4 regions of the Janthinobacterium sp. Ant5-2-1 genome follow, and region 1 is predicted to be linked to each of the others. Evidence: predicted binding sites of a transcription regulator. Region 1 holds the regulator's gene; each other region holds the start of a gene.
What was found. Region 1 encodes sigma-54, which starts transcription at its own class of promoters, with help from an activator protein. Its sites were predicted from a motif close to TGGCANGNAANCTGCTTT; they were not measured.

Region 1 (7,243 bases):
CCAGCGCGTGGTATTCGATCTTTTCTTCCGCCAGCAGGGTGGCCAGGCTTTGCCCGCTGCGCCCGAAGCCGGCGATCAGCACGTGTTTCTGCGACGCCATGGTACGCGTGGCGATCTTCGTCAGCGCCAACGATTGCATCATCCAGTCGTTGGCCGCCAGTTTCATGACGATGGCGTCCGACTTGGCGATGAGGAAGGGCGCCACCAGCATCGACAGCACCATCGAGGCCAGCACCACCTGCACGACGAACGGGTCCATCAGCTTGATGCCGCCAGCCAGGTTCAGCAGCACGAAGCCAAACTCGCCCGCCTGGGCCAGTCCCAGCCCCGTGCGCAAGGCCACGCCGTTGCTGGAGCCGAACAGCCGTGCCAGGCCCGCAATCAGGGCAAATTTCAGCAGCACGGGGCCACACAGCAAGAGCAGTACGAGCCACCAGTTGTCAAGCACCACGCGGATATTGAGCAGCATGCCGACGGTGATGAAGAACAGGCCCAGCAGCACGTCGCGGAAGGGCTTGATATCCTCTTCCACCTGGTGCTTGAATTCCGTCTCGGAAATGAGCATCCCGGCAACAAAAGCGCCCAGGGCCAGCGACAGCCCGGCCCGCTCCGTGATCCACGCCGCGCCCAGGGTAATCAGGAGCAGGTTGAGCATGAACAATTCTTGCGAACGGCGCTTGGCGACGATGGTCAGCCAGCCGCGCACCATCTTCTGGCCGATGAACAAGAGCAAAATGAGTACGACCAGGGCCTTGCCGCCGGCCCAGGCCAGGGTTTCGGCCAGGTTGTCCGAATCGCGCGTGAGGGCGGGAATGAGGATCAGCAGGGGCACGACGGCCAAGTCCTGGAACAGCAAAATGCCGATGATCTTGCGCCCGTGTTCGCTTTCGAGTTCCAGCCGCTCGGTGAGCATTTTCGAGACGATGGCCGTTGACGACATGGCCAGCGCGCCGCCCAGGGCGAACGCGGCTTGCCAGCTCAGGTGGATGTAGGCGGACAGGTAATGTCCGACGAGCCAGCCGAAGACGACGGTGGCGATGATGGTGGTGACCACCTGCGCCATGCCAAGGCCGAAGACGATGCGCCGCATGGCGAGAAACTTGGGCAGGGAAAATTCAAGCCCGATGGAAAACATCAGGAAGACGACGCCGAACTCGGCCAGGGTGTGGCTGGCCTCGTTTTCCGCCGCCAGGCCCAGCGCATGGGGCCCGATGACGATGCCAACGGCCAGGTAGCCCAGCATGGGCGGCAAATGCAACATTCTGAAAGCGACCACGCCCAGCACGGCGCTGCCGAGTAACATCAGGGTCAGTTCAAGCGAGGAAAACATGGGTTGCCCGGTACGGTCAATGGAAATCGTTGTTTGTTGTGACTGGCAAGTTTTTTGCTTTCCTAATTCGTTTATACTTTGGGCATGAGTGTAACCCATGAAAAAACAATGCTGAAAGCTTTTGATCGAATTGACATGCAAGCGACGACCGAGCGCGCTGTCGCGCTGGCCCGTACTACCTTGCAGATCGAGTCCGACGCCATCGTTGCGCTGCACGCGCGCCTGGCCACGGACGACAGCGTGGGCCGCGCCGTGGCGCTGTTGCTGCAATGCAAAGGAAGAGTCGTCGTCTCCGGCATCGGCAAGTCCGGCCATATCGCGCGCAAGATTGCCGCCACCCTCGCTTCCACCGGCACGCCGGCCCTGTTCGTGCATCCGGCCGAAGCGGCCCATGGCGACTTGGGCATGGTCACCTCGGACGATGCTTTTATTGCCATATCGTACTCGGGCGAGTCGTCCGAACTGATGGCCATCATGCCCGTCGTCAAGCGCATGGGCGGCGTACTGATTTCCATGACGGGCAAACCGAATTCCAGCCTGGCCCAGCTGGCCGATGTGCACCTGGATATTTCCGTTGAAAAAGAAGCCTGTCCGCTGAACCTGGCGCCGACGGCCAGCACCACCGTCACCCTGGCCCTGGGCGACGCGATCGCCGTGGCCTTGCTCGACTTGCGCGGCTTCAAGGAAGAAGATTTCGCCCGCTCGCACCCGGGTGGCGCCCTGGGCCGCCGCCTGCTCACGCACGTGCATGACGTCATGCGCAGCGGCGAACGGGTGCCGAAGGTACCCGTGCAGGCTTCCCTGCTGCAGGCGCTGGAAGAAATGACGAAGAAGGGCATGGGCATGACGGCCGTTGTCGATGGGGACAACCGCCCCGTGGGCGTGTTTACGGATGGCGACTTGCGGCGCATGTTCGAGCGCGTGCAGGATTTCACGCAAGTGGCGATCCGCGATGTCATGCATGCGCAGCCGCGCAGCATCGCGCCCGAGCGCCTGGCCGTCGATGCCGTGGCCGTGATGGAGCAGTTCCGCATCAACCAGATGCTGGTCGTCGACGCCGACGGCAAGCTGGTGGGCGCGCTGCATATCCATGATCTGACGCAAGCGAAGGTGATCTGATGGACAGCGTAGCGGACAACCTGGCGCGCGCGGCCAAGGTCAAACTGATGATCTTTGACGTCGATGGCGTGCTCACCGACGGCAGCCTGCATTTCGGCCCGGACGGCGAGATGATGAAAACGTTTAATGTGTATGATGGCCTGGGCATCAAGCTGCTGCAGGAATCGGGCGTGCAGACGGCCATCATCAGCGCGCGCCGCTCGGCCATCACGGCGCGCCGCGCGCAGGACCTGGGCATTACCCATGTGCACCAGGGCGGCCACGACAAGCTGACGCCGTTTCGCGAACTGCTGGCGCTGACGGGCTTGACGGAAGAGCAATGCGGCTATATCGGCGACGACGTCATCGATGCACCCATCCTGAAGCGCGTGGGTTTTGCCGTCAGCGTGCCGGGCGGGCGCCCGGAAGCGCAGGACCTGGCGCACCATGTGACGCAGGCCGGCGGCGGCCGCGGCGCCGTGCGCGAGATCTGCGAATTCCTGCTGCGCGCCCAGGACAACTATGCGCGCGTCATGGCGCCGTTCCTGGAGTGAGGCGCGCCTTGCCGCCAGTGATATTGGAAAGAGTGAAACCCTATGCGTAAGCCAGGAGGCGCCCATCGCTGGCGCACGATTTTTACCCTGCTGGGCGCGGTTGTTGTCGCGCTGGGCAGCTTTTGGCTGCTCGAAGTGATGAACAAGAACAGCCAGGACATCAAGGCCAGCAAGCATCTGGATGAGCCTGACTATTTCATCACCAATTTCAGCCTGGTGCGCATGGATTTGACGGGTAAGCCCAGCTATATCGTATCGGGCACCAAGCTTACGCATTATCCGGCCGACGATTCGTCCGATATCGACCAGCCCTTCGTGCGCAAGCTCACGCCCGGCATGCCGCCGTTGAACATGAACGCGGAACTGGCGCATATCGACCAGGACAATACCCGGTTGCAATTGCACCGCAAGGTCGTGATCGACCGCGTGGCCAGTCCGAAGGCGCAGAACCTGACGGTCAAGACGGAAGCGCTGACGGTGTTTCCGGACGAGGAAAGAATGGAAACGGACGTGCCTGTCGATATCCTGACGGGCACCTCGCGCCTCAATGGCATCGGCATGAAAGCCAATAACGCCACCGGCGAGGTGGAAGTGCAGAATGCGCTGCGCATGGTCCTCCCGCCGAAACCGCGCCCGGCCGCGGCGGCAAAATGACAGAATGAAACAAGGAAACCATACTATGAAGAACATCTTGCTGTTGACCGTATTTTCGCTGGCCATCATGGGCGTGGCGCATGCCGAGAAGGCCGATTCCGAGAAGGAAGCCGTCATCACGGCACGCAGCGGCCACGTCGATGACGTCAAGCAGGTGCGTACCCTGACGGGCGACGTCGTGCTGGTGAAAGGCACCCTGACCATGAAGGCGGGCCGGGCCCTGATCACGGAAGACCCGCAAGGCTACCAGTTCATCACCTTCTGGGCCGATCCCGGCAAGCTGGCCACCTTCCGCCAGAAGCGCGATGGCGCTGGCGACCTGTGGGTCGAAGGCGAAGCGGAGCGCGTGGAATACGACAACAAGACGGAAGTGGTGAAACTGTTTTCCCGGGCCAAGCTGACGCGCCTGGAAGGCACGAAAGTAACCGACGTGGCCAATGGCGCCTTCATCTCGTATGACAGCCGCAAGGAAGTGTTTGCGATGGAAAACTCCAACAGCGGCACCAGCACCCCCGATGGCGGCAGCGTGCGCATGGTGATCCAGCCGAAGACCAAGGCGCCGGCGGCGGAGAAAGCGCCGGCCACGCCTGCGCCAGGAAAGAAATAATGGACAATACTCGTTGCGGCAGCACCCTGATCGTTCGCGGTCTGCAAAAAACCTATGGCAAGCGGCAAGTCGTGCATGATGTTTCGCTGCAAGTCGAATGCGGCGAAGTGGTGGGTTTGCTGGGCCCGAACGGCGCCGGCAAGACCACCTCGTTCTACATGATCGTCGGCCTGGTGCCGTCGGACGGCGGCAGCATCGATATCAGCGGCGTGGACATTTCCAGCCTGCCGATCCACCGCCGCGCGCAGATGGGTCTGTCCTATCTGCCGCAGGAAGCGTCCGTGTTCCGCAAGCTGACGGTGGAAGACAATATCCGCGCCGTGCTGGAAATCCAGACCGTCGAAGGCCGCCCCCTGAAGAAGGCCGAGATCGAGGAGCGCCTGGATAAACTGCTGGCCGACTTGCAGATTGAAAAGCTGCGCGAGAACCAGGCCCTGTCCCTGTCGGGTGGCGAGCGCCGCCGTGTGGAAATCGCCCGCGCGCTGGCCACCGATCCCCGTTTCGTGTTGCTCGACGAGCCGTTCGCCGGCGTCGATCCGATCGCCGTGATCGAGATCCAGCGCATCGTGCGCTTCTTGAAGGAGCGCAATATCGGCGTGCTGATCACCGATCATAATGTGCGCGAGACGCTGGGTATTTGCGACCGTGCCTATATCATCAACCAGGGCTCGGTACTGGCGTCGGGACGCCCCGACGACATCATCGCGAACGAGTCGGTACGCCGGGTCTATCTGGGCGAACACTTCCGCATGTAAGCCAATGAAACAATCATTGCAGCTGCGCACTTCGCAGCACCTGGCACTGACGCCGCAGTTGCAGCAATCGATACGCCTGTTGCAATTGTCTACCCTGGAATTGCACCAGGAACTAGAGCAACTGCTGACGGATAATCCCCTGCTCGAGCGCCTCGACGATCCGCTCGACCGCTCCTTGCGCCTGCTGTCCGACGGGGCCTTGAGTTCCACGGCCGCACCGGCCGAAGCGCCGCCCCAGCCGCCAGGCCAGGAAGCGCCCGCGGCGCCGGCCGAAGCGGAAACCTTTGACGGCGAGGCGGGCGAGGGGCCAGCTGCCGTGGATGGCGGTGACAGCGACTGGAGCGAGGCGAGCCGGGGCAAGGCGCCCGACGACGAAGATTCGCGCCCGCAACTGGAAGCCCATCACTGCACCCTGCGCGAACACCTGATGGAACAGATGCGCGTGACGGTGCTCGAATTGCGCGACCGCGCGCTGGTCGAGCTGATCATCGACGCGCTCGACGACAATGGCTACCTGGAAGAGTCGCTCGACGACATTCTGGCGCGCCTGCCGGAAGAGCTGGAAATCGACGCCGACGAGATGCGCACGGCCTTGTCGCTGCTGCAAAGTTTCGATCCGCCCGGCGTGGGCGCGCGCAATGCGTCCGAATGCCTGGCGCTGCAGATCAAGCGCTTGCCGCACATCGCCATGGTGACGCGGCGCATGGCCCTCGTCATCGTGGAAAAGCACCTGGCCTGGTTTGCCCAGCGCGATTTCAACAAGCTGAAAAAAGCCCTCGATTGCGACGATGAAGACTTGCGCGAAGCGCAGACGGTGATTCGCCAGTGCAATCCGCATCCGGGCGCCGTGTTCGCCTCGGACGTGTCCGATTACGTGGTGCCCGACGTCGTCGTCAAGCGCGCGCGCAATGGCTGGCAAGTCACCTTGAACAACGATGTGATGCCGCGCCTGCGCGTCAACGCCATGTATGCCAACCTGCTCAAGCAGGGCAAGGGCGAGGGCGCCATGGGCGCACAGTTGCAGGAAGCCAAGTGGCTGATCAAGAATATGCGCCAGCGCTTCGACACGATCCTGCGCGTGGCACAGGCGATAGTAGAAAGACAAAAGAACTTTTTCTCGCACGGGGCCGTTGCCATGCGCCCCCTTGTGCTCCGTGAAATAGCTGATACACTGGGTTTACACGAGAGTACTATCTCGCGGGTAACAACTCAAAAGTACATGCTGACCCCGCACGGCATGTTCGAGTTGAAATATTTCTTTGGTAGCCACGTCGCCACCGAAGCGGGGGGCGAAGCGTCATCGACGGCGATACGGGCATTGATCGTGCAACTGACAGGAGCAGAAGACCCTAAAAATCCTTTATCCGACAGTAAGATTGCGGACATGCTGGGGGAACAAGGCATGGTGATTGCGCGACGTACTGTTGCCAAATACCGGGAAGCGTTGAAAATTCCGCCAGTGAGCCTGCGTAAGTGTTTGTAAGTTTTTTTCGGTTCCTCTGCGGGCCGGATAGGATGGACCGCACGAACCCGATCATCTTTAGGAGTGTGTATGAATCTCACCATCAGCGGACATCATCTCGAAGTGACACCAGCCATCCGTGAATACGTACAAACGAAGCTGGAACGCGTGAAACGTCATTTCGATCAAGTTATCGATATCGCCGTGATTCTGACCGTGGATAACCTCAAAGAGAAAGAAAAACGTCAAAAGGCCGAAGTCAACCTGCGTTTAAGTGGCAAAACCGTCTATGTGGAAAGCCTGGCGCAAGACCTGTATGCCGCGATCGATGCCCTGATCGACAAGCTCGATAGGCAAGTGATGAAATACAAAACCAAAGTGCAAGGGCACGGTAAAGAGGCGATCAAGCATCTGCCAGACAACTCCGAGGAAGACGCCGTCGTCGCCGTTTAAGGCCACCCGCTTCCAGCAGTTGTGATCAACTAAGGGCGCACATCTTGCGCCCTTTTTTGCGCCCGTACCTTTTGAACGCAATGTTCCCCGCACAGGGGCTAGAATGTTTGCACTTTCACTTCTTTCCTGCCTGCCATGAGCGACTTCGTCCAGACCTCCATCCGCAACCGCACGGGGCACATCGTGCTCGACCGCCCGAAAGCCTTGAATTCCCTGTCGCTGGAGATGGTGCGCGCCCTGAGCGCGGCCCTGCTGGCCTGGCGCGACGACCCGCAGGTGGACGCAGTGGTGATCCGTTCCAGCAGCGAAAAAGCGCTGTGCGCCGGCGGC
Region 2 (7,243 bases), on a different contig from region 1:
ACGACGATGGGAGCAGGAAAGCGCCGTGCCAGTTCGGACTTGGTCAGCACACCGGCCCAAGCCTGTCCCAGGATAAACAGGAATAGCCAGCAGGCTATGAACAAGCGCATTATCCGCATGCAAGGTGCTCCGTGCGGCGCCCTGTCGCAAGGCGCCGCGTTGTTGAGTTAGAAGAAAATAATGCCGCCCAGGGACACGCCATTCATCTTCGCTTCGCCGCCGGCAAAGCCTTTCGAGCGCGTCTGGCCCAGCTCGCCTACCAGGGTGATCGCGCTGTTGAGCGAGTAATACGCGCCCAGGGTCAGGTTGGCGTTCGACTTCAAGCCACCCGTGCCGGCCGTGTTGTCATCGTTTTTGCTGATGCCGTAGGACAAGCCCAGCTTCAGCTTGTCCGTCGTTTTATACGTGCCTTGCAGCAGCCAGTTCTTCGACTTGGTATCGCCCTGGTCCGCATCGGAAAGAATCCCCAATCCCTTGCCGCCCTGGAAGTTGACCAGCACGCCAGCCGGGCCCATCTGGTACGAACCGCCCACTTCCACGCCGCGCATGGTCAGGTCATCGACACCTGGCGTTTTCGACGTGAATTTTTGCGACTTCACGCCCAGCCACGCTTTCAAGCCTTCCTGCGCATACGTCAGCTGCGCCTGCACTTGCGGGCTCGACTTCGAAGAATAGGTCGAGCCTGCCACGATGGGCGTATCGGAGACGGGGCTGACCAGCGCCACGTCGACGCCAACGCCGCTCGACTTCGGCGAGCTGTACATGATCTGGCCATAATTGCCCAGATAGGTGTAGCCGGCGCCGATATGGCCCAAGGTCACCCGGCCCCGCTGCGTCGCCTGCACCGGTGCGCCAGAGCCCAGCAAGGTCATGTCGGACAGAATCGCGTTCGCGCCGAAGATGCCGTAGTCGCGGCCCAGCTTGAAGGTGCCCATCTGCTCATTGCCAAACGTAAAGAAGGCCTGGCGTACGTCGACCACGCTGTTCTGGCTGATGGCGCTGTCCGTGGCCGTCGAGTTGTAGATACCAATCAAGGCTTTCACGTCGTACTCGCCCAGCCGCGAGCTCGCCGAGGTGATCAAGCCGTTGGGCAGCAAGCCGTTGCCGATCGTGGTGCGGTCCTTTTCTCCGCCGCAACCGAGCGCCTGGCCGCCCAGCGCCAGCCCGCCCACCGCATCGCCCGAACACGACACTTGGGTGTAGTAGGCGTTGACGATGCCGCCCACCGACACGGTCCAGTCGCCAGCCTTGATATCGACGGCTTGCGCCTGTCCCACCGCTGCGATTGTCATGACACCGAGGCTCCTCAGCTTGATCCATGTGTTCATTTCTTCTCCTCTTTCTTGTCTGTTTTTAGTGTGCACACCAGTGATTGATGTACCTCAAGCTTTGGCAATAAGCGTGCCCAGCGTGGCCCAGAGGGAAAAAGAGAAAAAGCGTTTTGAACGTGTGCAGCGGCGGATCAATCGCCACTGACAATGTTCATTTTTTGACCGCAAGTATGCGTATCGGCCATCCAGGTAAACAAAAAACTGACGGCCTGGGCCGTCAGCAAAAAGAAAACACCCGGCGGACAGGGAGACACCCATCCGTGTGGCCCGGATGTTTCACCCCGTTACTTCGATGCCAGCTTGAAGACCCACACGGAACCGCCCTGTTCCAGGAAGTTGACCTTCTTCGCCACTTCGCCGCCCCACAGCGGTACCGCGCCACCCCAGCCGGATACGACGGCCACGTATTGCGTGTCACCATCCTGCCAGGTGACGGGTGGCGCCACGACGCCGGAGCCCGTCTGGAATTTCCACAACTCCTTGCCCGTCTTCGCGTCGACGGCTTTCAGGAAACCTTCCGGCGTACCATAGAACACCAGATTGCCGGCCGTGCTCATCACGCCGCCCCACAGCGGCGCGTTGTTCTTGATTTCCCACACGATCTTGCCCGTCTTCGGATCGACGGCGCGCATGGCGCCAATGTAGTCGTCAAACAAGGGCTTGATGGTGAAACCGGCGCCGAGGAAAGCGCCGCCCTTCTTGTAGCTGATCGGCTCATTCCAGATATCCATGCCCCATTCGTTCGCCGGCACATAGAACAGCTTGGTTTGCGGCGAGTACGCCATCGGCATCTGATTTTTTGCGCCGAGGAAAGCGGGCGCGGCAAACACAGTCGTACCCTTCTTGCCTTCCTCGCCCTTGGTCGGGTCGCCAGGGCGGCCGGCGGCGATGTAGTTCGGCCGGCCCGTCTTCAGGTCGATGCTGCTGGCCCAGGTGATTTTCTTCACAAACGGAAAGGCGTTCTGCAGCTTGCCCGTGTTGGCGTCGATCACATAAAAGAAGCCGTTGCGGTCGGCCTTGCCGCCGTAGCGCTTGCCATCCATGTCGAAGGTGACGAACTCGTTGGCGCCGTCGAAATCCCAGGCATCGTTCGGCGTATTTTGATACGCCCACTTGATCTGGCCCGTTTTCACGTCCAGCGCCACGGTGGACGACGAGTACAGATTGTCGCCGGGACGCAAGTGGCTGTTCCATGGCGCCGGGTTGCCCGTGCCAAAGTAGGCGAGCTTGGTTTGCGGATCGTAGGTGCCACCCATCCACGTCGAAGCGCCCCCCGTTTTCCACAGGTCGCCGGGCCAGGTCTTGTTCACCGTTCCCGAAATACCGTTGTCGATGGCCTTGCCATCCTTGTCGTAGCGGTGGCCCATGTGGCCCTCTACCGTCGGACGGCTCCACACGAGGTCGCCCGTCATCGGGTTGCGCGCTTCGACCCGGCCCACGATGCCGAATTCGCCGCCCGACACGCCCGTCAGCAGCAAGCCTTCGGCGATCAGCGGCGCGGCCGTCATCGAGTAGCCGGCCGCATAATCGTCGACCTTTTCCTTCCAGACGATCTTGCCCGTGTTCTGGTCCAGCGCCACCAGGTAGGCGTCGAGCGTGCCGAAGATCACCAGGTTGCCATACAGGGCGGCGCCACGGTTGACCACGTCGCAGCATGGCATGATGCCGTCCGGCAAGCGATGCTCATACTTCCACAGTTTGGCGCCCGTTTTCAAGTCGACGGCAAAGATGCGCGAATACGATGCCGTAACGAACATCTTGCCGTTGTGAATCAGCGGCTGCGATTCCTGGCCCCGCTGTTTTTCGCCGCCAAACGAGAACGACCAGGCCGGCACCAGCTTGGCCACCGTCTTGTCATTGATCTGCGTCAACGGCGAATAGCGCTGGCCCTGCGTGCCCATGCCGAACGACAGGACGCTGGCCGGATTCTTCGCCGTGTTGTCGAGCATGGCATTGGTGACATTGCCCACGTCGGCCGCCTGGACCAGCGATGCCAAACTCAAACCGACGAGTATCCCCATGATTTTTTTCTGCACAATCATCTCCCTCTGTTTTATTAGTATGTGTATCAAGTCTTGCGGTGCTCATGCGACTGGGCATGTAACAAGGCGCACTCTTCATCGGTGAACAGGCGCGAACGCGTCAAAAAGCGCTTGCCCGTGCCGTTGTCGAGTGAAAACATGCCGCCATTGCCATCGACCACATCGATAATCAACTGGGTATGCTCCCAGTACTCGAATTGCTCGAGTCCCATGTAGAACGGTGTGCCATTCAAATTGCCGAGATAGATGTCGGTGTCGCTGACATCGAACTCGCCCAGCGCGTAGCACATGGGCGTACTGCCGTCGCAGCAACCGCCCGACTGGAAAAACATCAGCGGGCCGTGACGCTGGCGCAACTCGTCCATCATTTCCAGCGCCGCATCGGTGGCGACCACCCGGGCGATTGCTACACTCATGGCATCCCTTTCTGCGCGCCGCGCCTGGATTGACAGGCGCGGCGCGTATACCGGTTTAGAAGAAGCCCAGCGCTTTCGGGCTATAGCTCACCAGCAAGTTCTTCGTTTGCTGGTAGTGATCGAGCATCATCTTGTGGTTTTCGCGGCCGATACCCGATTGCTTGTAGCCGCCGAACGCGGCGTGGGCTGGATACAGGTGGTAGCAATTGGTCCACACGCGGCCCGCCTGGATGGCGCGTCCCATGCGGAAGGCGCGCGAACCGTCGCGCGTCCACAAGCCGGCCCCCAGGCCGTACAAGGTATCGTTGGCAATCGCCAGCGCATCGGCCTCATCCTTGAAGGTGGTCACGGACACGACCGGTCCAAAGATTTCTTCCTGGAAGATGCGCATCTTGTTGTTGCCCTTGAACACGGTCGGACGCACGTAGTAGCCGCCTTCCAGGTCGCCCGCCTGCGTGTTGCGCTCGCCGCCGGCCAGCACTTCGGCGCCTTCCTGACGGCCGATGTCGAGGTAGGACAGGATTTTCTCCAGCTGCTCCTGCGACGCCTGCGCACCGATCATGGTGGACGAATCGAGCGGATTGCCCTGCTTGATGGCCGCCACGCGCTTCAGGGCGCGTTCGATGAATTTCTCGTAGATCGATTCCTGGATCAGCACGCGCGATGGGCAGGTGCACACCTCGCCCTGGTTCAGCGCGAACATGGCAAAACCTTCCAGGCACTTGTCGAAATACTCGTCATCCGCATCCATCACATCTTCAAAGAAGATGTTCGGCGACTTGCCGCCCAGTTCCAGGGTGACGGGAATCAGGTTCTGCGCGGCGTAACCCATGATTAGGCGGCCCGTGCCCGTTTCGCCCGTGAAGGCGATTTTGGCGATGCGCTTGCTCGACGCCAGCGGCTTGCCCGCTTCCAGGCCGAAACCGTTGATAATGTTCAGCACGCCCGGCGGCAGCAAGTCGTCGATCAGCTCGATCAACACCATGATGGAAGCCGGCGTCTGCTCGGCCGGTTTCAAGACCACGCAATTGCCGGCAGCCAACGCTGGCGCCAGTTTCCACACAGCCATCAGAATCGGGAAATTCCATGGGATGATCTGGCCCACGACGCCGAGCGGCTCGTGGTAGTGATAAGCATAGGTTTCCGCATCGATTTGCGCGACGGAACCTTCCTGCGCGCGGATGCAGCCGGCAAAATAACGGAAATGGTCGATGGCCAGCGGAATGTCGGCGTTCATCGTTTCGCGGATGGGCTTGCCGTTGTCGATGGTTTCGGCCGTGGCGATCAGGCCCAGGTTCTGTTCGATGCGGTCGGCGATGCGGTTCAGGATATTGGCGCGCTCGGCAGGCGACGTCTTGCCCCAGGCATCCTTGGCGGCATGGGCGGCGTCCAATGCCAGCTCGACGTCTTCCGCCGTGGAACGGGCGATTTCGCAAAATGGCAAGCCCGTGATCGGCGTGATGTTAGGAAAGTATTCACCTTTTACTGGGGCAACGAATTTGCCGCCGATATAATTGTCATAGCGTTGTTTGAAAGGATTGGCTACGCCCAGTTTGCTGATGTCTGCGAGATTCATGTCGTCCTCTATCGGGTTAATTAGAATGGAATTGCTGTAATTAAAATCAAACGTCCTGGTACAGATGGGGTGAGTACACGCAGTCTTCCGCAAATGCCGTGCCAGCTCGCCATCCCACTACAAACTTAGCCGCTTTTACCCTTGTTGCAAGGGCGCGGCGTCAATACCGGTGCGCTTTTCAGCGCATGCCCGGGCTTGAGCCGCTGCACAATGGAACAGGTGTACCAGACTGGAACACCTGTTCCTGTGGGACTAGCGAATCACCACGCCCCATGGCAATTCACCCACGACAATATCGGCCACCTTGCGCGCGCTGGCCGTGTCGATGACGGAAACGCTGCTCGAGCGGCCATTGGCCACGTACAGCTTGGCGCCATCGGGCGTGATGGCCATGTTCCACGGGCGCTTGCCGACAGGAATGGTGGCCGCCACCTCGTTGCTGGCCGTGTCGATCACCATCACCGTGCCGTCGATACCGTTCGAGACATACACTTGCTTGCCGCTAGGATGGACCACGATGCCATTCGCATTCTTGCCTGCCGGAATGGTGGCAATGGCCTTGCGCTCGGCCATGTCGATCACGTAGACGGCATTGACCAGTTCGCACGCCACATAGGCGCGGCCTGAGTCTGGACTGAAACCGATGCCGCGCGGCCGCAGTCCCACAGCGATGGACGCCACCTGGCGGCGCTGCGCCACATCGATGACATCGATTTGTTCAGCCTCTTCCGCGCTGACCAGCAGCCAGCGCCCATCCGGGCTGAAGACGGCATGTTCCGGGTTGCGTCCGTGCACTTTGATATCGGCGAGCAAGCTACCGGTATGGCCATCGAGCAAGGCCACGCTATTGTTTTCCTCGACGGCCACGGCCACGTGACTACCATCTTGCGAGGCGCTGACGCCTTCGGGCGACTTGCCCAGCGCCACCGTGCGCACGGGGGTGCCGCCAGCGTTATCGATCAGCAGCAAGGCGCTGCTGGCCGCATCCGTGACGAACAATTGCCGCCCGGTGGGGTCGGCGGCGATGCCGCGCGGACGCTTGCCGGCTGCAATCTGGCGCACTACCTGGTCGGTCGCCGTGTCGATCACGCTCAAGGTGCCCGATTTTTCATTGGGAACATAAGCAAATGGAGCGGCCTGGAGGGTGCTGCTGGCGAGCGCAGGCAGCAGCCAGCACACCTGGCGCAAGCGCGAGAAGAAGTTGGGCATAATCACCTTTCGATGGCAAAACAAAGGAAAAGCGCGCGGCATCGGCGCATCTGAACATTGCTGTATGCAAACGCCGTGCCACTGACACGCGTATAATTTCAGCCCACCAATGGAGACATGGCAGGCATATTGCTTGATACAACGATGCAGACCTGCGCCGCGCACGCGACCAAAGCAGGCTTTTATTCACATTGGAGAATCCGCATGCAGTACCGTTTCCGCCTGAACACCATCGCCAGCCTGTTTGTCGCCGGCAGCGCTACCCTCGCCCCCCACGTCTTTGCCGCCGAGGCAGCTGCCCCGGCCAACGGGCAACTGATGGATACGGTGGTCGTCAGCGGCAGCCGCATTGCCCACCCCAGCCAGGAAGTACCGGCCTCGATCGACGTCGTCGACAGCGCCCGCATCCAGGATGGGCAAATCCGCGTGAACGCGTCGGAAGCGCTGGCCGCCGTGCCGGGCTTGGTCGTGCAAAACCGCCAGAACTACGCGCAAGACTTACAAATCTCGTCGCGCGGCTTTGGCGCCCGCTCGGCCTTTGGCGTGCGCGGCGTCAAACTGATCAGCGATGGCATTCCCGCCAGCATGCCCGATGGCCAAGGCCAGGCCGCCACCTTCAACCTCGATACGGCCGAGCGCATCGAAGTGCTGCGCGGACCGTTTTCTGCC
Region 3 (7,243 bases), on a different contig from region 1:
GGTGCCCGCTTCCGTCACGCGCGCGTGCAGTTTGACTTGCACCACGTCGCCGGCCGACCGGCCTTCGGCGGATAACGTCGCCTGGATTTCACTCAGTTCCTGCAATTCATCGGGACCCCAGAAGTCGAGCAAGTCGCCGATCTGGTCGTTGCGGCGCGTGGACGAGGCGAAGAAGCGGAAGTGTACTGGTTCGCCCACGACGAGGCCGAATTGCTGGCCCGGCAATTCCAGTTCGCTGCCTTCTTCCATGCCGAACGGCGCCACGCACAGGGCCTGGATCGGCGGTTCCATGCCGGGGATGGCGGGCATGGCCGATTCGATGGCGACATAGAAGGAACTGGCCGTGCCACCGCGGATGCGGACGCCATGGCCGCGCCGCACGTAGCTGTAGTAGGCGGCGCCACGGGCCACGGCCAGGTCCAGGTCGGCCCCGGCCAGCATGCGCGCCGGTTCCGCGCCTTCCATGTACAGCCAGTCGTTGACGGTGGCCATGATGCGCTGGACCAGCAAGTCGGACTTGAAGACGCCGCCGTTGAACAGCACGGCCGTCGGATGCAAGAAGCTGGCGCCGTCCGCCTGGCGGCCCGCAAAGCCTTCCAGTTCGCTGGTCGCCGCCACTTGCCGGCCCAGGAAGGCGGCCAGGTGGCGCGTGATGGCCGCGTCCTGTGCATACGGCAAGCCCAGTTGCGTCAGGCCGGCGCGTGTGCGCACGGCAGGGCGGCTCGACGCTTCCACTTGCGGAAAGAAGCCGTCGAGGATGAAGGTGGACACTTCCGCGCGCGTCAGTTCCGTGCGGATGGAGCCGCCGATCAGTTTCGAGCCGCGGCTCGGCACGACGATGGGCGCCGTTTCCATGCCGCTGTCGGCCAGCAGGCTTTCCTTGGCGCTGCGGCAGCCATACGTGAGCGCGCGCATTTGCCAGGCGTCGAGCTGGGTGCCGTTGGCGGCCAGCTTGCGGGCCACCAGGTGGGCCAGGGCCAGGTCCATATTGTCGCCGCCCAACAGGATGTGTTCGCCGACGGCCACGCGGTGCGGCTCCAGCACGCCGTCGCGCTCGAGCACGGCGATCAGCGAAAAGTCGCTGGTGCCGCCGCCCACGTCGACCACCAAAATGATGTCGCCCGGCTTGACTTCCTTGCGCCAGCGTCCTTCGCTCGTCTGGATCCAGCTGTACAGGGCCGCTTGCGGCTCTTCCAGCAAGGTCAATGAGGAATAGCCAGCCGCCTTCGCCGCTTCCATCGTCAGCTCGCGCGCGGCCGGATCGAACGAAGCGGGAATCGTCACCGTGATTTCCTGCTCGGCGAACGGCGCTTGCGGGTGGGCGTTGTCCCAGGCCTGGCGCAAGTGCGTCAGGTAGCGCGTGGCGGCCGTGATCGGCGAGATGCGCGCCACTTCCGCCGGCGCATCGTTCGGCAGGATGGCCGCGCGGCGGTCCACGCCAGGGTGGCACAGCCAGCTTTTCGCGCTCGACACTAGACGGATAGGCGTGGTGGCGCCGCGGCTGCGGGCCATTTCGCCGACGACGAACGGCGCTTCCGCTTCTTCGGTAACCCACGGCAGGGCCAGGTCGCCGGCAGCCACTTCATCGGCGTGCGGCAGGTAGACGAACGATGGCAGCAAGGAGAGTTCTTCGACGGTGCCCGGCGCCGACAGTTGCGGCACTTTCAGCACGCCGTGGCTGGACTTTTCGCCGTCGCTCTCGACCAGGTTTACATACGACAGGGCGCTGTGGGTGGTGCCCAGGTCGATGCCGATGGCGTAGCGCGGGGTGTTCGGGGTGGCGTTCCTTGCGTCGTTCACAGTTCCACCTCGGCCGGTGCCAGGATGGCGGCGTCGTGCTGCTCGCTCAGTTTCGGCAGGCGCACGCTGGAGGCGCGCCAGCCGCGGTGGCTGAGGGTGCCCGTGAATGGCGCGGAACCGACCACGTTGCCCGTCAGGCGCACCTGGGCGCTGTCAAAACCTTCCTGCAGGACGATGCGGCTGCCTTCGGCTTCCTGGCGCACGGCGTCGATGGTGAAATATTCGCGCATGACCTTGGCGCAGCCTTCATGCACGACGCGGGCGGCCGCGCCGATGTCGGCGTCGGCATGGCTGCCCAGGTTTTCCTGGGTGAAGTCGATCAATCGCGCTTCGCGTTGCAGCAGGGCCAGCAATTGCAGGGCCGCGTCCGGCGTGGCTTCCTTCAAAATGACGGGCGCGGCGGCCGGCGTCGGCACGGGGGCTGGCGCCGGAGCCACTGGCGCGACGGGAGCAGCCTCGGGCAAGGACAGCTTTTCCACGCGGGCCGCATAGGCGGCGTCCGACAGGGTGCTGAAGAAGGCGCCGAAAGCCAGCGGGACTCTGCGCCAGAACGATGGGTGGGACGATGATGTGCTCATAGGGAACTCGTTTCTCTGATCTGTAGGGAGGCGTCGGCGGCGCGCCCGATGGCGGGGCCGCTTCGCAGGGTAGTGCCTGTGCCGGGTCTATAGGGCCGGCTGCGTTTGCCCGCATGATACCAGCTACCGGGCCGGCGCCAAAGTCGCCGCCCCCCGCGCAGCCAGCCTGATGCGTGGATTTTCTTTGTTCCTGCGCAAAGAAACGGTGAATGTTGCGCCGCTTCGACTAAAATCGCGCATTATCTTTTCGCATTGCCTTTATGCCATGTCTACCGACTTTTCCCCCTATCTAGGCAGCAGCCTGTATATCGACAGCGATCATCCGGCCGTGCGCGCCAAGGCGGCCGCACTGGCTGCAGGCGCCGTGGGCGACGCCGCCATCGCGGCCCGCTGCTTTGCCTTCGTGCGCGACGAGGTGGCCCACAGCTGGGATTACCGGCGCAATCCCGTTACCTGCCGCGCTTCCGACGTCTTGCAGCATGGCACGGGCTATTGTTATGCGAAGAGCCATCTGCTGGCCGCGCTGCTGCGCGCCAACGGCATTCCTGCCGGCCTGTGCTACCAGCGCCTGGCCGTCGGCGAAGTGGGGCCGCCGTTTTGCCTGCATGGCTTGAACGCCGTGTATCTGCAGGACTTTGGCTGGTACCGCATCGATGCGCGCGGCAACAAGCCCGGCGTCGATGCCGCCTTCGTGCCGCCACGCGAGCAGCTGGCCTTTCCCGTGCTGGCGCCCGAGGAGCGCGACTTGCCGGAAATCTGGGCGGAACCGCTGCCGCAGGTGGTGGCGTCCCTGACCGGCCATGCGACCGTGCAGGACGTAGCGGCGAACTTGCCTGATATCACATTGCTGCCGCTGCAAAAATAATCCAGGAAAGAAATCATGAAAAAAGTGTATGTGGGTTTGATCGGCCTGATGCTGCTGGCCGGTTGCGGCGGCAAGGGCGAGAGCGGCGGGCAATCGAGCGCCGCGCGCCTCGATGGCAAGGAAAAGGGCAGCGAGTTTCTTGCCTATGAGCATAGCATCAGCGTCGATACGCACGAGGCGCAAGTGCGGCCCCTGTATGAAAAAGTGGTCGCCGCCTGCAAGGCCGATACGGAAAACGGCTGTTTGCTGCTCGATTCCAGCCTCGACAGTGGCCGTTACGTGCACGCGCGCATCAGCATGCGCGCCAAGCCGGCCGGCATCAGGAAGCTCGTCGCGCTGGTCGCGGCCGAAGGCGACGTCACCAGCCAGGGCACCAAGGTGGAAGACCTGGGCCGACCTGTGCTCGACAGCAAGAAGCGTCTGGAGATGCTCAAGCAGTACCAGGCCCAGCTGCAAGACCTGGAAAAGCGCTCGGGTGCGAACGTCGACGCCCTCATCAAGGTGACCAAGGAGCTGGCCACCGTGCAAGTGGAACTGGAGCAGGCGACGGCGGCCAACGCGCTGTTGATGCAGCGCATCGATACGGACTTGCTGAACGTGGCCATCAGCGCCGAAGGCAAGCAATCGTTCTGGACGCCTGTCAAGCGGTCGCTGGGCAATTTTACGGACAACCTGTCGGAAGGCGTGGCCAACGCCATCACGGCCATGGCGTACATCCTGCCGTGGCTGATCGCTTTCGTGCTGTTGTTCCCGCTGGGCCGCAAGGGCTGGCGTCGTTTGCGCGGCATCAAGCGCTAGGCGCGCGCCGCAGACGTGAACAGGGCCTGCGCGCGGCAGGCCCTGGAGCGGCGTTACATGCTTGCCGCAGCTTGATCAAGCGTGATGGTTTGCCGTGTTGGTAGACACGACTTCGGCCGCTTTTTTCGGACGTTTCTTGATATTGCTGCCGGTACTGCCTTCATCGTCGACCTTGACCTGGCTCGTGCTGACGCCACCCGCCGGGGCCGTAGGTGCGGCGCATGCGCTCAACAGCAACAGGGCGCATACGCCCGCGATCATATTTTTCATGAGTGAACTACCTAAGTAAGTGAAGTAAAGGGAAAGAAGCAAGTACCACGCTGATTTCATGTTTACTTACGCCGCCAGGCAGTGCGGCGCAAGAGAGTCATATCTTAGTGCGCTTATCAAGAAAGCTCAATTAGTTTTTAGATAATTCCAGATTCCCCAGGAAGTGGCGCTGCTGCACCAAAACGGTGGGCCGCGCGCCGCCCTGTCGCCCCGCCCCCGCCACTCCAGGGCAATGTGCCTGGCATGCATTCTGCTTTAACAACATCGTATGCTCAGCTCGACCCCCACGAACCCTACACAGGAGTCCCCATGTCACGACGCATCATCCTGAAAGCGGCCGCCGCCGGCGCACTGGCCCTGGCCACGTCCATCACCATGCAGGCAGCCTTGGCCGCCGATACGATCAAGGTGGGCATTTTGCACTCCCTGTCGGGCACCATGGCCATTTCCGAAACGTCGCTGAAAGACGTGGCCTTGATGACGATCGCCGAGATCAATGCCAAGGGTGGCGTGCTGGGCAAGAAGCTGGAAGCCGTCGTCGTCGACCCGGCGTCGAACTGGCCTTTGTTTGCGGAAAAAGCGCGCCAGCTGGTGGCGCAGGATAAGGTTGCCGTCGTGTTCGGCTGCTGGACGTCCGTGTCGCGCAAATCCGTCTTGCCGGTGTTCAAGGAACTCAACAGCCTGCTGTTTTATCCGGTGCAATACGAGGGCGAGGAACTGGAAAAGAACGTGTTTTATACGGGCGCCGCACCGAATCAGCAGGCCATTCCCGCCGTCGAATACCTGATGAGCAAGGATGGCGGCGGCGCCAAGCGCTTCGTGCTGCTGGGCACGGATTACGTGTATCCGCGCACCACCAACAAGATCCTGCGCGCCTTTCTGAAAAGCAAGGGTGTCAAGGATAGCGATATCAGCGAGGTCTACACACCGTTCGGCCATGCCGACTATCAAACCATCGTCGCCAACATCAAGAAGTTTTCCACGGGCGGCAAGACGGCCGTCATTTCCACCATCAATGGCGATTCGAACGTGCCGTTCTACAAGGAACTGGGCAATGCCGGCTTGAAAGCCACGGACGTACCCGTCGTCGCGTTTTCCGTGGGCGAGGAAGAGCTGCGCGGCATCGATACCAAGCCCTTGCTTGGCCACCTGGCGGCGTGGAATTATTTCGAGTCCGTCAAGAATCCCGTGAATACGACTTTCATCAAACAGTGGAAAGCCTATGCCGTGGCGCAAAAGCTGCCGAACGCGGGTTCGGTGGTGACGAACGACCCGATGGAAGCGACCTATGTCGGCATCCACATGTGGGCGCAAGCCGTGGAAAAAGCCAAGTCGACGGACACGGACAAGGTGATCGCCGCCATGGCCGGCCAGAGCGTGAAAGCGCCATCGGGCTTCACCCTGACCATGGACGCCACCAATCACCATTTGCACAAGCCCGTGATGATCGGCGAGATCAAGGCCGATGGGCAATTCAATGTCGTGTGGAAAACCAAGGAACCGATACGTGCCCAGCCGTGGAGCCCGTTTATCAAGGGGAATGAGGGCAAGCAGAAGTTATGAGTTAGCGGCCAAAAGGCCGGGGTCAGTCGCTTCGCGATCGGAATTCGTCCCATTGGGACGAATTCCCCCGACGGGACTTGGTGTCCCTGTCTGACCCCAGATTTTCGCTTGGGCTGAAATAACGATGAGAGGTCTTTCCGCATGCGTCTGCTACGTCGTATTTTGCTATTACTTTGCCTGTTGCCGTTGTCAGCGCAGGCCGCCATCCCTCCCGACCTGCTCAAGCCGCTATCCGGCGACGACCCCGATACCAGAGTCGCCGCCGTCGCCCAGATCGCCGCCCTGGCCACGCCCGAGGCCGCCCGTGTGCTGCAAGCCTTGCAGGACGATCAGTTATATGCCGCGCCCGACGGCAAGGTCTACATCGTCGACGGCGAGCTGGCGTATGACCCGTCGACCAGCAAGAGCGTGCCTCTGCCGGACGGCATCGATGGCGTCATGGTCAACAACCGCTTGCGCTCGGCCGTGGCGGGCGCTCTGTCGGGGCTGAAACTGCTGGCGCCTGAGCGGAGCACGCGCCTGGCTGCCGCGCGGGCGCTGCAGCAATCCGTCGATCCGGCGCAGCTGCCCTTGATCCACAAGGCGCTGGCGCAAGAGAGCGATGCCGAGATCCAGCAGATATTGCAAGTGCTGATCGCCAGCGCCAACCTGCATGCGCCAGACGCCGTCACGCGCAAGCAGGCCGTGCAGGACCTGGCGGGCAGCAGCGATGCGCGCTTGCTGCCCGTGCTGCAAGCCATGTTGGAGAAAGGGGGTGAACCGGACGAGGCCGTGCAGCTGGCCGCCATCGACACCATGGGCCAGATCAAGGGACGAGTGGCACGCATGGAATTCGCCGGCAATGTCTTCTACGGCATCTCTCTGGGCAGCGTGCTGCTGCTGGCCGCCTTGGGGCTGGCCATCACCTTCGGCTTGATGGGCATCATCAATATGGCGCATGGCGAATTACTGATGATAGGCGCTTACACGACGTATCTGTGCCAGCTATTTTTTCGCACCTATTTGCCTGGCCTGCAGGAGGCGTATCTGCTGGCCGCCTTGCCGGCCGCCTTTCTCGTCGCGGGACTGGTGGGCGTGGCGCTTGAGCGCACGGTCATCCGCTGGCTGTACGGGCGGCCGCTGGAAACCCTGCTGGCCACCTGGGGCATCAGCCTGATCCTAATGCAGACGGTGCGCACGATCTTCGGCGCGCAAAACGTGGAAGTGGCCAATCCCGCGTGGATGTCGGGCGGCGTCACCGTGCTGGGCGGCCTCGTGCTGCCGTACAACCGCCTGGCCATAATCGTCTTCGCCGTCCTTGTCGTGATGGCCGTGTGGCTGATCCTCAACAAGACGCGCCTGGGCCTGTTCGTGCGGGCCGTCACGCAAA
Region 4 (7,243 bases), on a different contig from region 1:
GGGCGTATGCGAATCCGTGCCGACCAGGGTGTCGGGATAGGCCACGCCGTCCTGCACCTGGATCACGGGCGACATGCGCTCGAGGTTGATCTGGTGCAGGATGCCGTTCCCTGGCGGGATCACGTCGACGTTTTTAAAGGCTTTCTTGGTCCAGTCGATGAAGTCGAAACGGTCTTCGTTGCGGCGGTCTTCGATGGCGCGGTTCTTGGCGAAGGCGTCGGGATCGAAACCGCCGCATTCGACGGCCAGCGAATGGTCCACTACCAGCTGCGTCGGCACAACTGGATTGACCAGGGCCGGGTCGCCGCCCTGGGCCGCGATGGCGTCGCGCAAGCCGGCCAGGTCGACCAGGGCCGTCTGGCCCAGGATGTCATGGCAGACGACGCGCGCGGGGAACCATGGGAAATCGAGGTCGCGGCGGCGTTCGATGAACTGGCTCAGCGAGGCATTCAGGGTGGCCGGGTCGCAGCGGCGCACGAGGTTTTCGGCCAGCACGCGCGAGGTGTAGGGCAAGGTGGCGTAGGCGCCTGGCTGGATCGCATCGACGGCGGCGCGCGTGTCGAAGTAGTCTAGCTGGGTGCCCGGCAAGCGCTTGCGGTGCAGGGTATTCATCGGCGTAGTCATTGCAGTGCTCATTATTTGCGGTCCTTGATCGGCACGAATTCCAGGTCTTCCGGGCCGACATAGTTGGCGCTCGGACGAATGATCTTGTTGTCGATGCGCTGTTCGATGATGTGGGCGGCCCAACCCGAGGTACGCGAAATGACGAACAGCGGCGTGAACATCGCCGTCGGCACGCCCATCATGTGGTAGGACACAGCCGAGAACCAGTCCAGATTCGGGAACATGTTCTTGATTTCCCACATGACCGATTCCAGGCGCTCTGCGATGTCGAACATTTTCGTGGAACCGGCTTCCAGCGACAGATTGCGCGCCACTTCCTTGATGACCACGTTGCGCGGATCGGAAATCGTGTAGACGGGGTGGCCGAAACCGATCACCACTTCCTTGTTGGCGACGCGCTCGCGGATGTCCGCTTCCGCTTCGTCGGGGTTGTCGTAGCGTTTCTGGATCTCCAGCGCCACTTCGTTGGCGCCGCCGTGTTTCGGGCCGCGCAGCGCGCCGATGGCGCCCGTGATGGCCGAGTGGATGTCCGACCCCGTGCCGGCGATCACGCGGCTGGTGAAGGTCGAGGCATTGAATTCGTGTTCCGCGTACAGGATCAGCGACGTATGCATGGCTTTTTCCCACGACGCCGACGGTTTTTCGCCATGCAGCAGGTGCAGGAAGTGGCCGCCGATCGAGTCGTCGTCCGTTTCCACTTCGATGCGCTTGCCGTTATGGCTGTAGTGGTACCAGTACAGCAGCATGGAGCCGAACGACGCCATCAGGCGGTCGGCGATGTCGCGCGCGCCCGGCGCGTTATGGTCGTCTTTTTCCGGCAGGGTGCAGCCCAGCACGGACACGCCCGTGCGCATCACGTCCATCGGGTGGGCGGCGGCGGGCAGCGCTTCCAGCGCCAGTTTCACGGCTGACGGCAAGCCGCGCAAGGATTTCAGTTTGGCCTTGTAGCCTTTCAGTTCGGCGGACGTCGGCAGCTTGCCGTGCACCAGCAGGTAGGCGATTTCCTCGAACTCGCAGCTGTCGGCCACGTCCAGGATGTCATAGCCGCGGTAGTGCAAATCGTTGCCGGTCTTGCCGACCGAGCACAGCGCCGTATTGCCGGCGGTGACGCCGGACAGGGCGACGGATTTTTTAGGCTTGAAAGTGGCGGCTTGCGGTGCGGTCATTGTGTTCTCCAGAAGATGATTGTCAGTCCAGTGCGGCGGGCCATCGAGCGGCCCGCTTTTTTCTATGCGATTATTTTTTCTGCGCGGCGAACAGCGCGTCGAGCTTTTGCTCGAAGTCGTGGTAATTGATCGATTCATACAGCTCCATGCGCGTCTGCATGGTGTCGAGCACATTCTTTTGCGTGCCGTCGCGGCGCAGCGCCTGGTAGACGTTTTCCGCCGCCTTGTTCATGGCGCGGAAGGCGGACAGCGGATACAGGGCCAGGCCCACGTGGGCGCTGCGCAGTTCATCCAGGGTGAACAGCGGCGTGGAACCGAATTCCGTGATGTTGGCCAGAATCGGCACGTTGACGGCCTTGGCGAAGGTGGCGTACATGTCCAGGTCCGTGATGGCTTCCGGGAAGATCATGTCGGCGCCCGCCTCGACGCAGGCGATGGCGCGCTCGAGTGCCGATTCCAGGCCATCGACGGCCAGCGCATCGGTGCGCGCCATGATGACGAAGTTCGGGTCCGTGCGCGCATCGACGGCCGCCTTGATGCGGTCGACCATCTCTTCCTTGCTCACGATTTCCTTGCCCGGACGGTGGCCGCAGCGCTTGGCGCCAACCTGGTCTTCGATATGCAGGCCGGCCGCGCCGAACTTGATCATCGATTTCACCGTGCGCGCCACGTTGAAGGCGGATGCACCGAAGCCCGTGTCGGCGTCGACCAGCAGCGGCAGGTCGCACACGTCGGTGATGCGGCGGATGTCGGTCAGCACGTCGTCCAGGCTGGAAATGCCCAGGTCGGGCAAGCCCAGCGAGCCGGCCGCGACACCGCCGCCGGACAGGTAGATGGCCTTGTAACCGGCGCGCTTGGCCAGCAAGGCGTGGTTGGCGTTGATGGTGCCGACGACTTGCAATGGGGATTCTTCCTGGACGGCCTTGCGGAATGCGGCACCTGCGGAGTATTGAGTCATGTGTTCACCTTATGGGTTTCGGATGGTCCCGAATGTTTCACGGAGTGGCTATGAGCATCAGTATTGCAAATGCCGTGCCAGGCCCCTTCTGTCTGGACGGAAACCGTCGAATGCAGAGTGAAAAGGCAGGCAAACGGCCACGAGGCCACGCACCGTGCGCTGTGGCGCAGCGGAACAGCGATGTCACGTTTGGTATCAAAAATGTTTCACTATTGTTTCATGAAACTCATTTTGAAACATTGAATGAAACATGTAACAGGTACACATCGCGGTGGAAGCCCAGGTTGCAAGACGCGCAATAAAAACAGCCGGCGGGCGCCGGCTGATTTATACAATTGATACTACCAAGGCAAACTAGGCCAGCCGCACCAGCGGATTGGCGATGATATTGTCGATCTGGCGCACGGCCTCTTCGCAGGCGGCGGCAATGGCGCCCTCCTCGTCGTCGCGCACGAACTGCATGGTCGAGCCTTCGAACACTTCCAGGCCTTCCGCCGTGGCGCGTTCGATGTCGCAGCTGGCCGACCATTTGCCGTCGGTGGTGGGCACGGCCAGGGGAACGATTTCCCAGCCTTTATAGTGAATTTTAGAACTGCTATTCATGGGGTGCCTCCTTGGTGACTGACTCAATACTGGAAATCGTAGCATGAAGCGCGACTGGCAGCGACGTGTTTCACGCGCCGGCCGCAGCCAGGCGCACTTTCGGGCTAAACGATTTACGCTGGCTCAAGGGCGCAGCAGATTATCCACTTCCGTCCTGGCCACTTCGAGACCCGCCGTGCAAGCCGTCTCGGGCGCCGCGTAGCCGCCCAGGGTGCGGCTGCGCGTGATCGCCTGTGCGTCCGGCTCGCCTTCGCGCTGCAGGCGGTAGGTGAAATCCCATAAGTCGTCGTTATCCTTTTGCGGGGTCACGGAAATCGTAAAACCGCGGTACTGTTCGCTGCGTGCAGTGATATCGTTCATGAATTCCTCCTTGGAAGAATGAGGTTAGCACGCGGCAAGACACAGGGTGCGCACGGTAGTCGCGCGCCTGGCTCGTTCGCTTATCTGTTTTTCGCATGTTAAATGTTAATTTTCAACATTTTTTGAACGATCTCTGGCGATATAATGTTATTCCCTGCCCGTCCACTGCCGCCGTGATGACCCCACAAATCCAAGCTTTCTTCGACCCCGCCACCGCCACCGTCACCTATGTCGTGTATGAGGCCGATGGCCGCGACTGCGCCATCATCGATTCCGTACTCGACTACGACCCGAAGGCGGCCCGCACTTCGACCGCTTCGGCCGACAAGGTGATCGCCTTCGTGCGCGAACACGGCTTGCAATGCCGCTGGCTACTGGAAACCCACGCGCACGCCGACCATCTGTCCGCCGCACCCTATTTGCAGCAGCAGCTGGGTGGCGACGTGGCCATCGGCGCCGCCATCCAGACGGTGCAGCAGGCGTTCGCGGCCGTCTACCACCAGGACGGCGCCAGGGCCGACGGCTCGCAGTTCGACCAGCTGTTCGCGCCCGACCAGGTCTTTCACATTGGCACGCTGGAAGTGCGCGCCCTGCACGTGCCCGGCCACACGCCGGCCGACCTGGCGTACCAGATCGGCGACGCCGTGTTTGTCGGCGACACCCTGTTCATGCCGGATGTCGGCTCGGCCCGCTGCGATTTTCCCGGCGGCTCCGCTGCCCTGCTGTACCGCTCCGCGCAGCGCTTGCTGTCGCTGCCGCCGCAGACGCGGCTGTTCATGTGCCACGACTACCCGCCCAACGGCCGCGAGGCGCGCTGGGAAGTGACGGTGGCGGAACAGCGCGCCAGCAACATCCACCTGCGCGACGGCATCACGGAAGCACAATTCGTGGCCATGCGCACCAGCCGCGACGCCACCCTCGACATGCCGACCCTGATCCTGCCCGCCATCCAGGTCAACATCAACGCGGGCAAGCTGCCCGAGCCGGAAGACAACGGCGTGCGCTACCTCAAAATACCGCTCAATGCGATCTAGCCTAGCGATGTAGTTTCTTTCAGCTCACATGGCGTCAGACGCAACAGCACAATGCACATGCGGCGTCTTCCGCCATGCCATATCCCTCAGTACCATGTGGTGACCCTATTCGAGGATCCGCCACGCCATGCAACCACCGTCAACATCCGCACCACCCGAGCAGCAGGCCATCACGCGACCCGTGCGCGGCGCGCTTGCCAGCCTGTCGCTGGCCATGCTGCTGCCAGCGCTGGGCACCAGCATCGCCAACGCGGGCTTGCCCGACATGGCCAGGGCTCTGCATGCACCGTTCCAGGACGTGCAATGGATCGTGCTGGCCTACCTGCTGGCCATCACGGCCCTGATCGTCAGCGTGGGCCGTCTCGGCGACATGGTCGGCCGGCGCCGCCTGCTGCTGGCCGGCATCGCCCTGTTTGCCGTCGCCTCCATCCTGTGCGCGCTGGCGCCCACCTTGTGGCTGCTGGTCGCCGCGCGCGCCCTGCAGGGCCTGGGCGCTTCCGTCATGATGGCGCTGACCATGGCCTTTGTCGGCAGCACCGTGCCCAAGGCCAGGACGGGCAGCGCCATGGGGCTGCTCGGCACCATGTCCGCCGTCGGCACCACGCTGGGCCCCGCGCTGGGCGGCCTGCTGATCGCGCGCTTCGGCTGGCAAGCCATTTTCCTCGTCAACGTGCCGCTGGCCGGCGTGGCGCTGCTGCTGGCCTGGCGCTACCTTCCCGCCGACCAGCGCGGCGCCAATGCCAAACGCCCCGTGTTCGACCACCGCGGCACCGTGCTGCTGGCGCTGACCCTGGTCGCCTATGCGCTGGCCATGACGCTGGGCCGCGGCCATTTCGGCGCGCGCAACGTGGGGCTGCTGCTGGCTGCCTGCGTGGGCGCCATCCTGTTTGTCCGCGTCGAACTGAAGGCGCCGGCGCCGCTGATACGCCTGGCCATGCTGCGCGCGCCCGTGCTCGGCGCCGGCCTGGCGACCAGCATGCTGGTGTCGACTGTGATGATGTCCACCCTGGTGGTCGGTCCCTTCTATCTGGCGCGCGGCCTGGGCCTGGGCGCGGCAGTCACTGGCATGGTGCTGGCGGCGGGGCCGCTGGTGGCGGCGTTCTGCGGCGTGCCATCCGGCTGGCTGGTGGACCGCTATGGCGCGCAACGCATGGGCGGCGCGGGCCTGTGCGGCGCGGCCGGCGCCAGCCTGGCGCTGGCCCTCTTGCCCGCCAGCCTGGGCATTGCTGGCTACGTCGCCCCGATCATGCTGCTCACGGCCAGCTACGCGCTGTTCCAGGCAGCCAACAATACGGCCGTGATGGTCAATATCGTTCCCGAGCAGCGCGGCGTCATCTCCGGCATGCTCAATCTGTCGCGCAATCTGGGGCTCGTCACGGGCGCCTCCGTGATGGGCGCCGTCTTCGCTGCCGGCGCCGGCGATATCGCCAGCGCCCGGCCAGCCGCCATGATAGGCGGCATGCACGCCACCTTTGGCGTGGCCAGCGTGCTGATACTTGCCGCGCTGGCCATTTTCGTGCTCGGCCGCGTCATGAACAAGGCTGGAAAGCCCGCATGATGCGCGCGGAGGCATCAACCCCCGTTGATCTGGCCCGCGCAGGCGTCGACCACGCAGCCGCGCAGCCAGCGGTGGGCGGGGTCGGCATCCATGCGCGGATGCCACATCAGCGACACGGTCAGCTCGGGCATGCGCAGCGGCAGCGCAAAGGTGAACATGCCGGCGCGCAGATTGCCCGTATGCCGTTCCGGCACGGTGGCGATCAGGTCGGAGCCGGCGGCCAGCGCCAACGCCGCCGTAAAGCCGCCGACAATGCTGGCGATCGTGCGCTGCAATCCCAGCACGGCCAGCGCGTCGTCCATCGGCCCCGTATCCTGGTCGCGCCGCGCCACCAGCACATGCTGACCGGCCGCATAGCGCTCGGCGCTGATCTCGCCTTGCGCCAGCGGATGGCCGCTGCGCACGACGCCCACGAAACGGTCGCCGAACAGCCTGCGGGTGCGCACTTCCGGACTGGTGAGACTGCCGATCACGCCCGTTTCCAGGTCGATGCTGCCCTCGCGCAGCTGCACGCTTTCGCGGTCGGGCTTTTGCACGAAACGCAGACGCACGCCAGGCGCCTGCGCGCCGATATGCGCGAGCAGCGCAGGACCGAAATTTTCCACGAAGCCGTCGCTCGAACGCAGCGTGAACGTTTGCGCCAGCTGGCGCGGGTCCAATGCCTGCGCCGGTCCCAGCACGGCCAGCACCTCGCCCAACAGGGGCCCCACTCGTTCGCGCAACTCCAGCGCGCGCGGCGTGGGCACCAGCTCACGCCCGGCGCGCACCAGCAGCGGATCGCCCGTCGTCTCGCGCAGCCGCGCCAGGGCGCGGCTCATGGCCGATGGACTCAAACGCAAGCGCTGCGCCGCGCGCGTGACGCTGCCTTCGGCCAGCAGGACGTCGAGCGTGATCAACAGGTTCAGGTCGGGTAGCGACATTGGCGCCTATTCACCCTGCT

Region 2: the regulator sigma-54 is predicted to act here: its motif matches at 5,452-5,469, upstream of adh (aldehyde dehydrogenase).
Region 3: the regulator sigma-54 is predicted to act here: its motif matches at 4,551-4,568, upstream of urtA (urea ABC transporter substrate-binding protein).
Region 4: the regulator sigma-54 is predicted to act here: its motif matches at 2,811-2,828, upstream of prpB (methylisocitrate lyase).

The regions. Positions count from the first base shown of each region.
Region 1 is NZ_LNCE01000035.1:68,917-76,159, forward strand. It holds gene ASN89_RS12805 (monovalent cation:proton antiporter family protein) at 1-1,330, opposite strand, end outside; gene ASN89_RS12810 (KpsF/GutQ family sugar-phosphate isomerase) at 1,439-2,449, shown strand; gene ASN89_RS12815 (KdsC family phosphatase) at 2,449-2,982, shown strand; gene lptC (LPS export ABC transporter periplasmic protein LptC) at 3,025-3,636, shown strand; gene lptA (lipopolysaccharide transport periplasmic protein LptA) at 3,662-4,243, shown strand; gene lptB (LPS export ABC transporter ATP-binding protein) at 4,243-4,998, shown strand; gene ASN89_RS12835 (RNA polymerase factor sigma-54) at 5,003-6,481, shown strand; gene hpf (ribosome hibernation-promoting factor, HPF/YfiA family) at 6,551-6,913, shown strand; gene ASN89_RS12845 (enoyl-CoA hydratase/isomerase family protein) at 7,049-7,243, shown strand, end outside.
Region 2 is NZ_LNCE01000083.1:5,626-12,868, forward strand. It holds gene ASN89_RS23610 (4Fe-4S binding protein) at 1-110, opposite strand, end outside; gene ASN89_RS23615 (porin) at 168-1,292, opposite strand; gene ASN89_RS23620 (PQQ-dependent methanol/ethanol family dehydrogenase) at 1,616-3,352, opposite strand; gene ASN89_RS23625 (DUF779 domain-containing protein) at 3,400-3,789, opposite strand; gene adh (aldehyde dehydrogenase) at 3,845-5,365, opposite strand; gene ASN89_RS23635 (beta-propeller fold lactonase family protein) at 5,618-6,574, opposite strand; gene ASN89_RS23640 (TonB-dependent receptor family protein) at 6,779-7,243, shown strand, end outside.
Region 3 is NZ_LNCE01000001.1:19,294-26,536, reverse strand. It holds gene ASN89_RS00105 (Hsp70 family protein) at 1-1,800, opposite strand, end outside; gene ASN89_RS00100 (DUF2760 domain-containing protein) at 1,797-2,378, opposite strand; gene ASN89_RS00095 (transglutaminase-like domain-containing protein) at 2,644-3,243, shown strand; gene ASN89_RS00090 (DUF4349 domain-containing protein) at 3,259-4,041, shown strand; gene ASN89_RS00085 (hypothetical protein) at 4,117-4,311, opposite strand; gene urtA (urea ABC transporter substrate-binding protein) at 4,621-5,874, shown strand; gene urtB (urea ABC transporter permease subunit UrtB) at 6,016-7,243, shown strand, end outside.
Region 4 is NZ_LNCE01000016.1:182,297-189,539, reverse strand. It holds gene acnD (Fe/S-dependent 2-methylisocitrate dehydratase AcnD) at 1-612, opposite strand, end outside; gene prpC (2-methylcitrate synthase) at 636-1,790, opposite strand; gene prpB (methylisocitrate lyase) at 1,861-2,748, opposite strand; gene ASN89_RS06745 (hypothetical protein) at 3,103-3,351, opposite strand; gene ASN89_RS06740 (hypothetical protein) at 3,475-3,711, opposite strand; gene ASN89_RS06735 (MBL fold metallo-hydrolase) at 3,888-4,745, shown strand; gene ASN89_RS06730 (MFS transporter) at 4,873-6,303, shown strand; gene ASN89_RS06725 (LysR family transcriptional regulator) at 6,318-7,223, opposite strand; gene ASN89_RS06720 (M20/M25/M40 family metallo-hydrolase) at 7,230-7,243, opposite strand, start outside.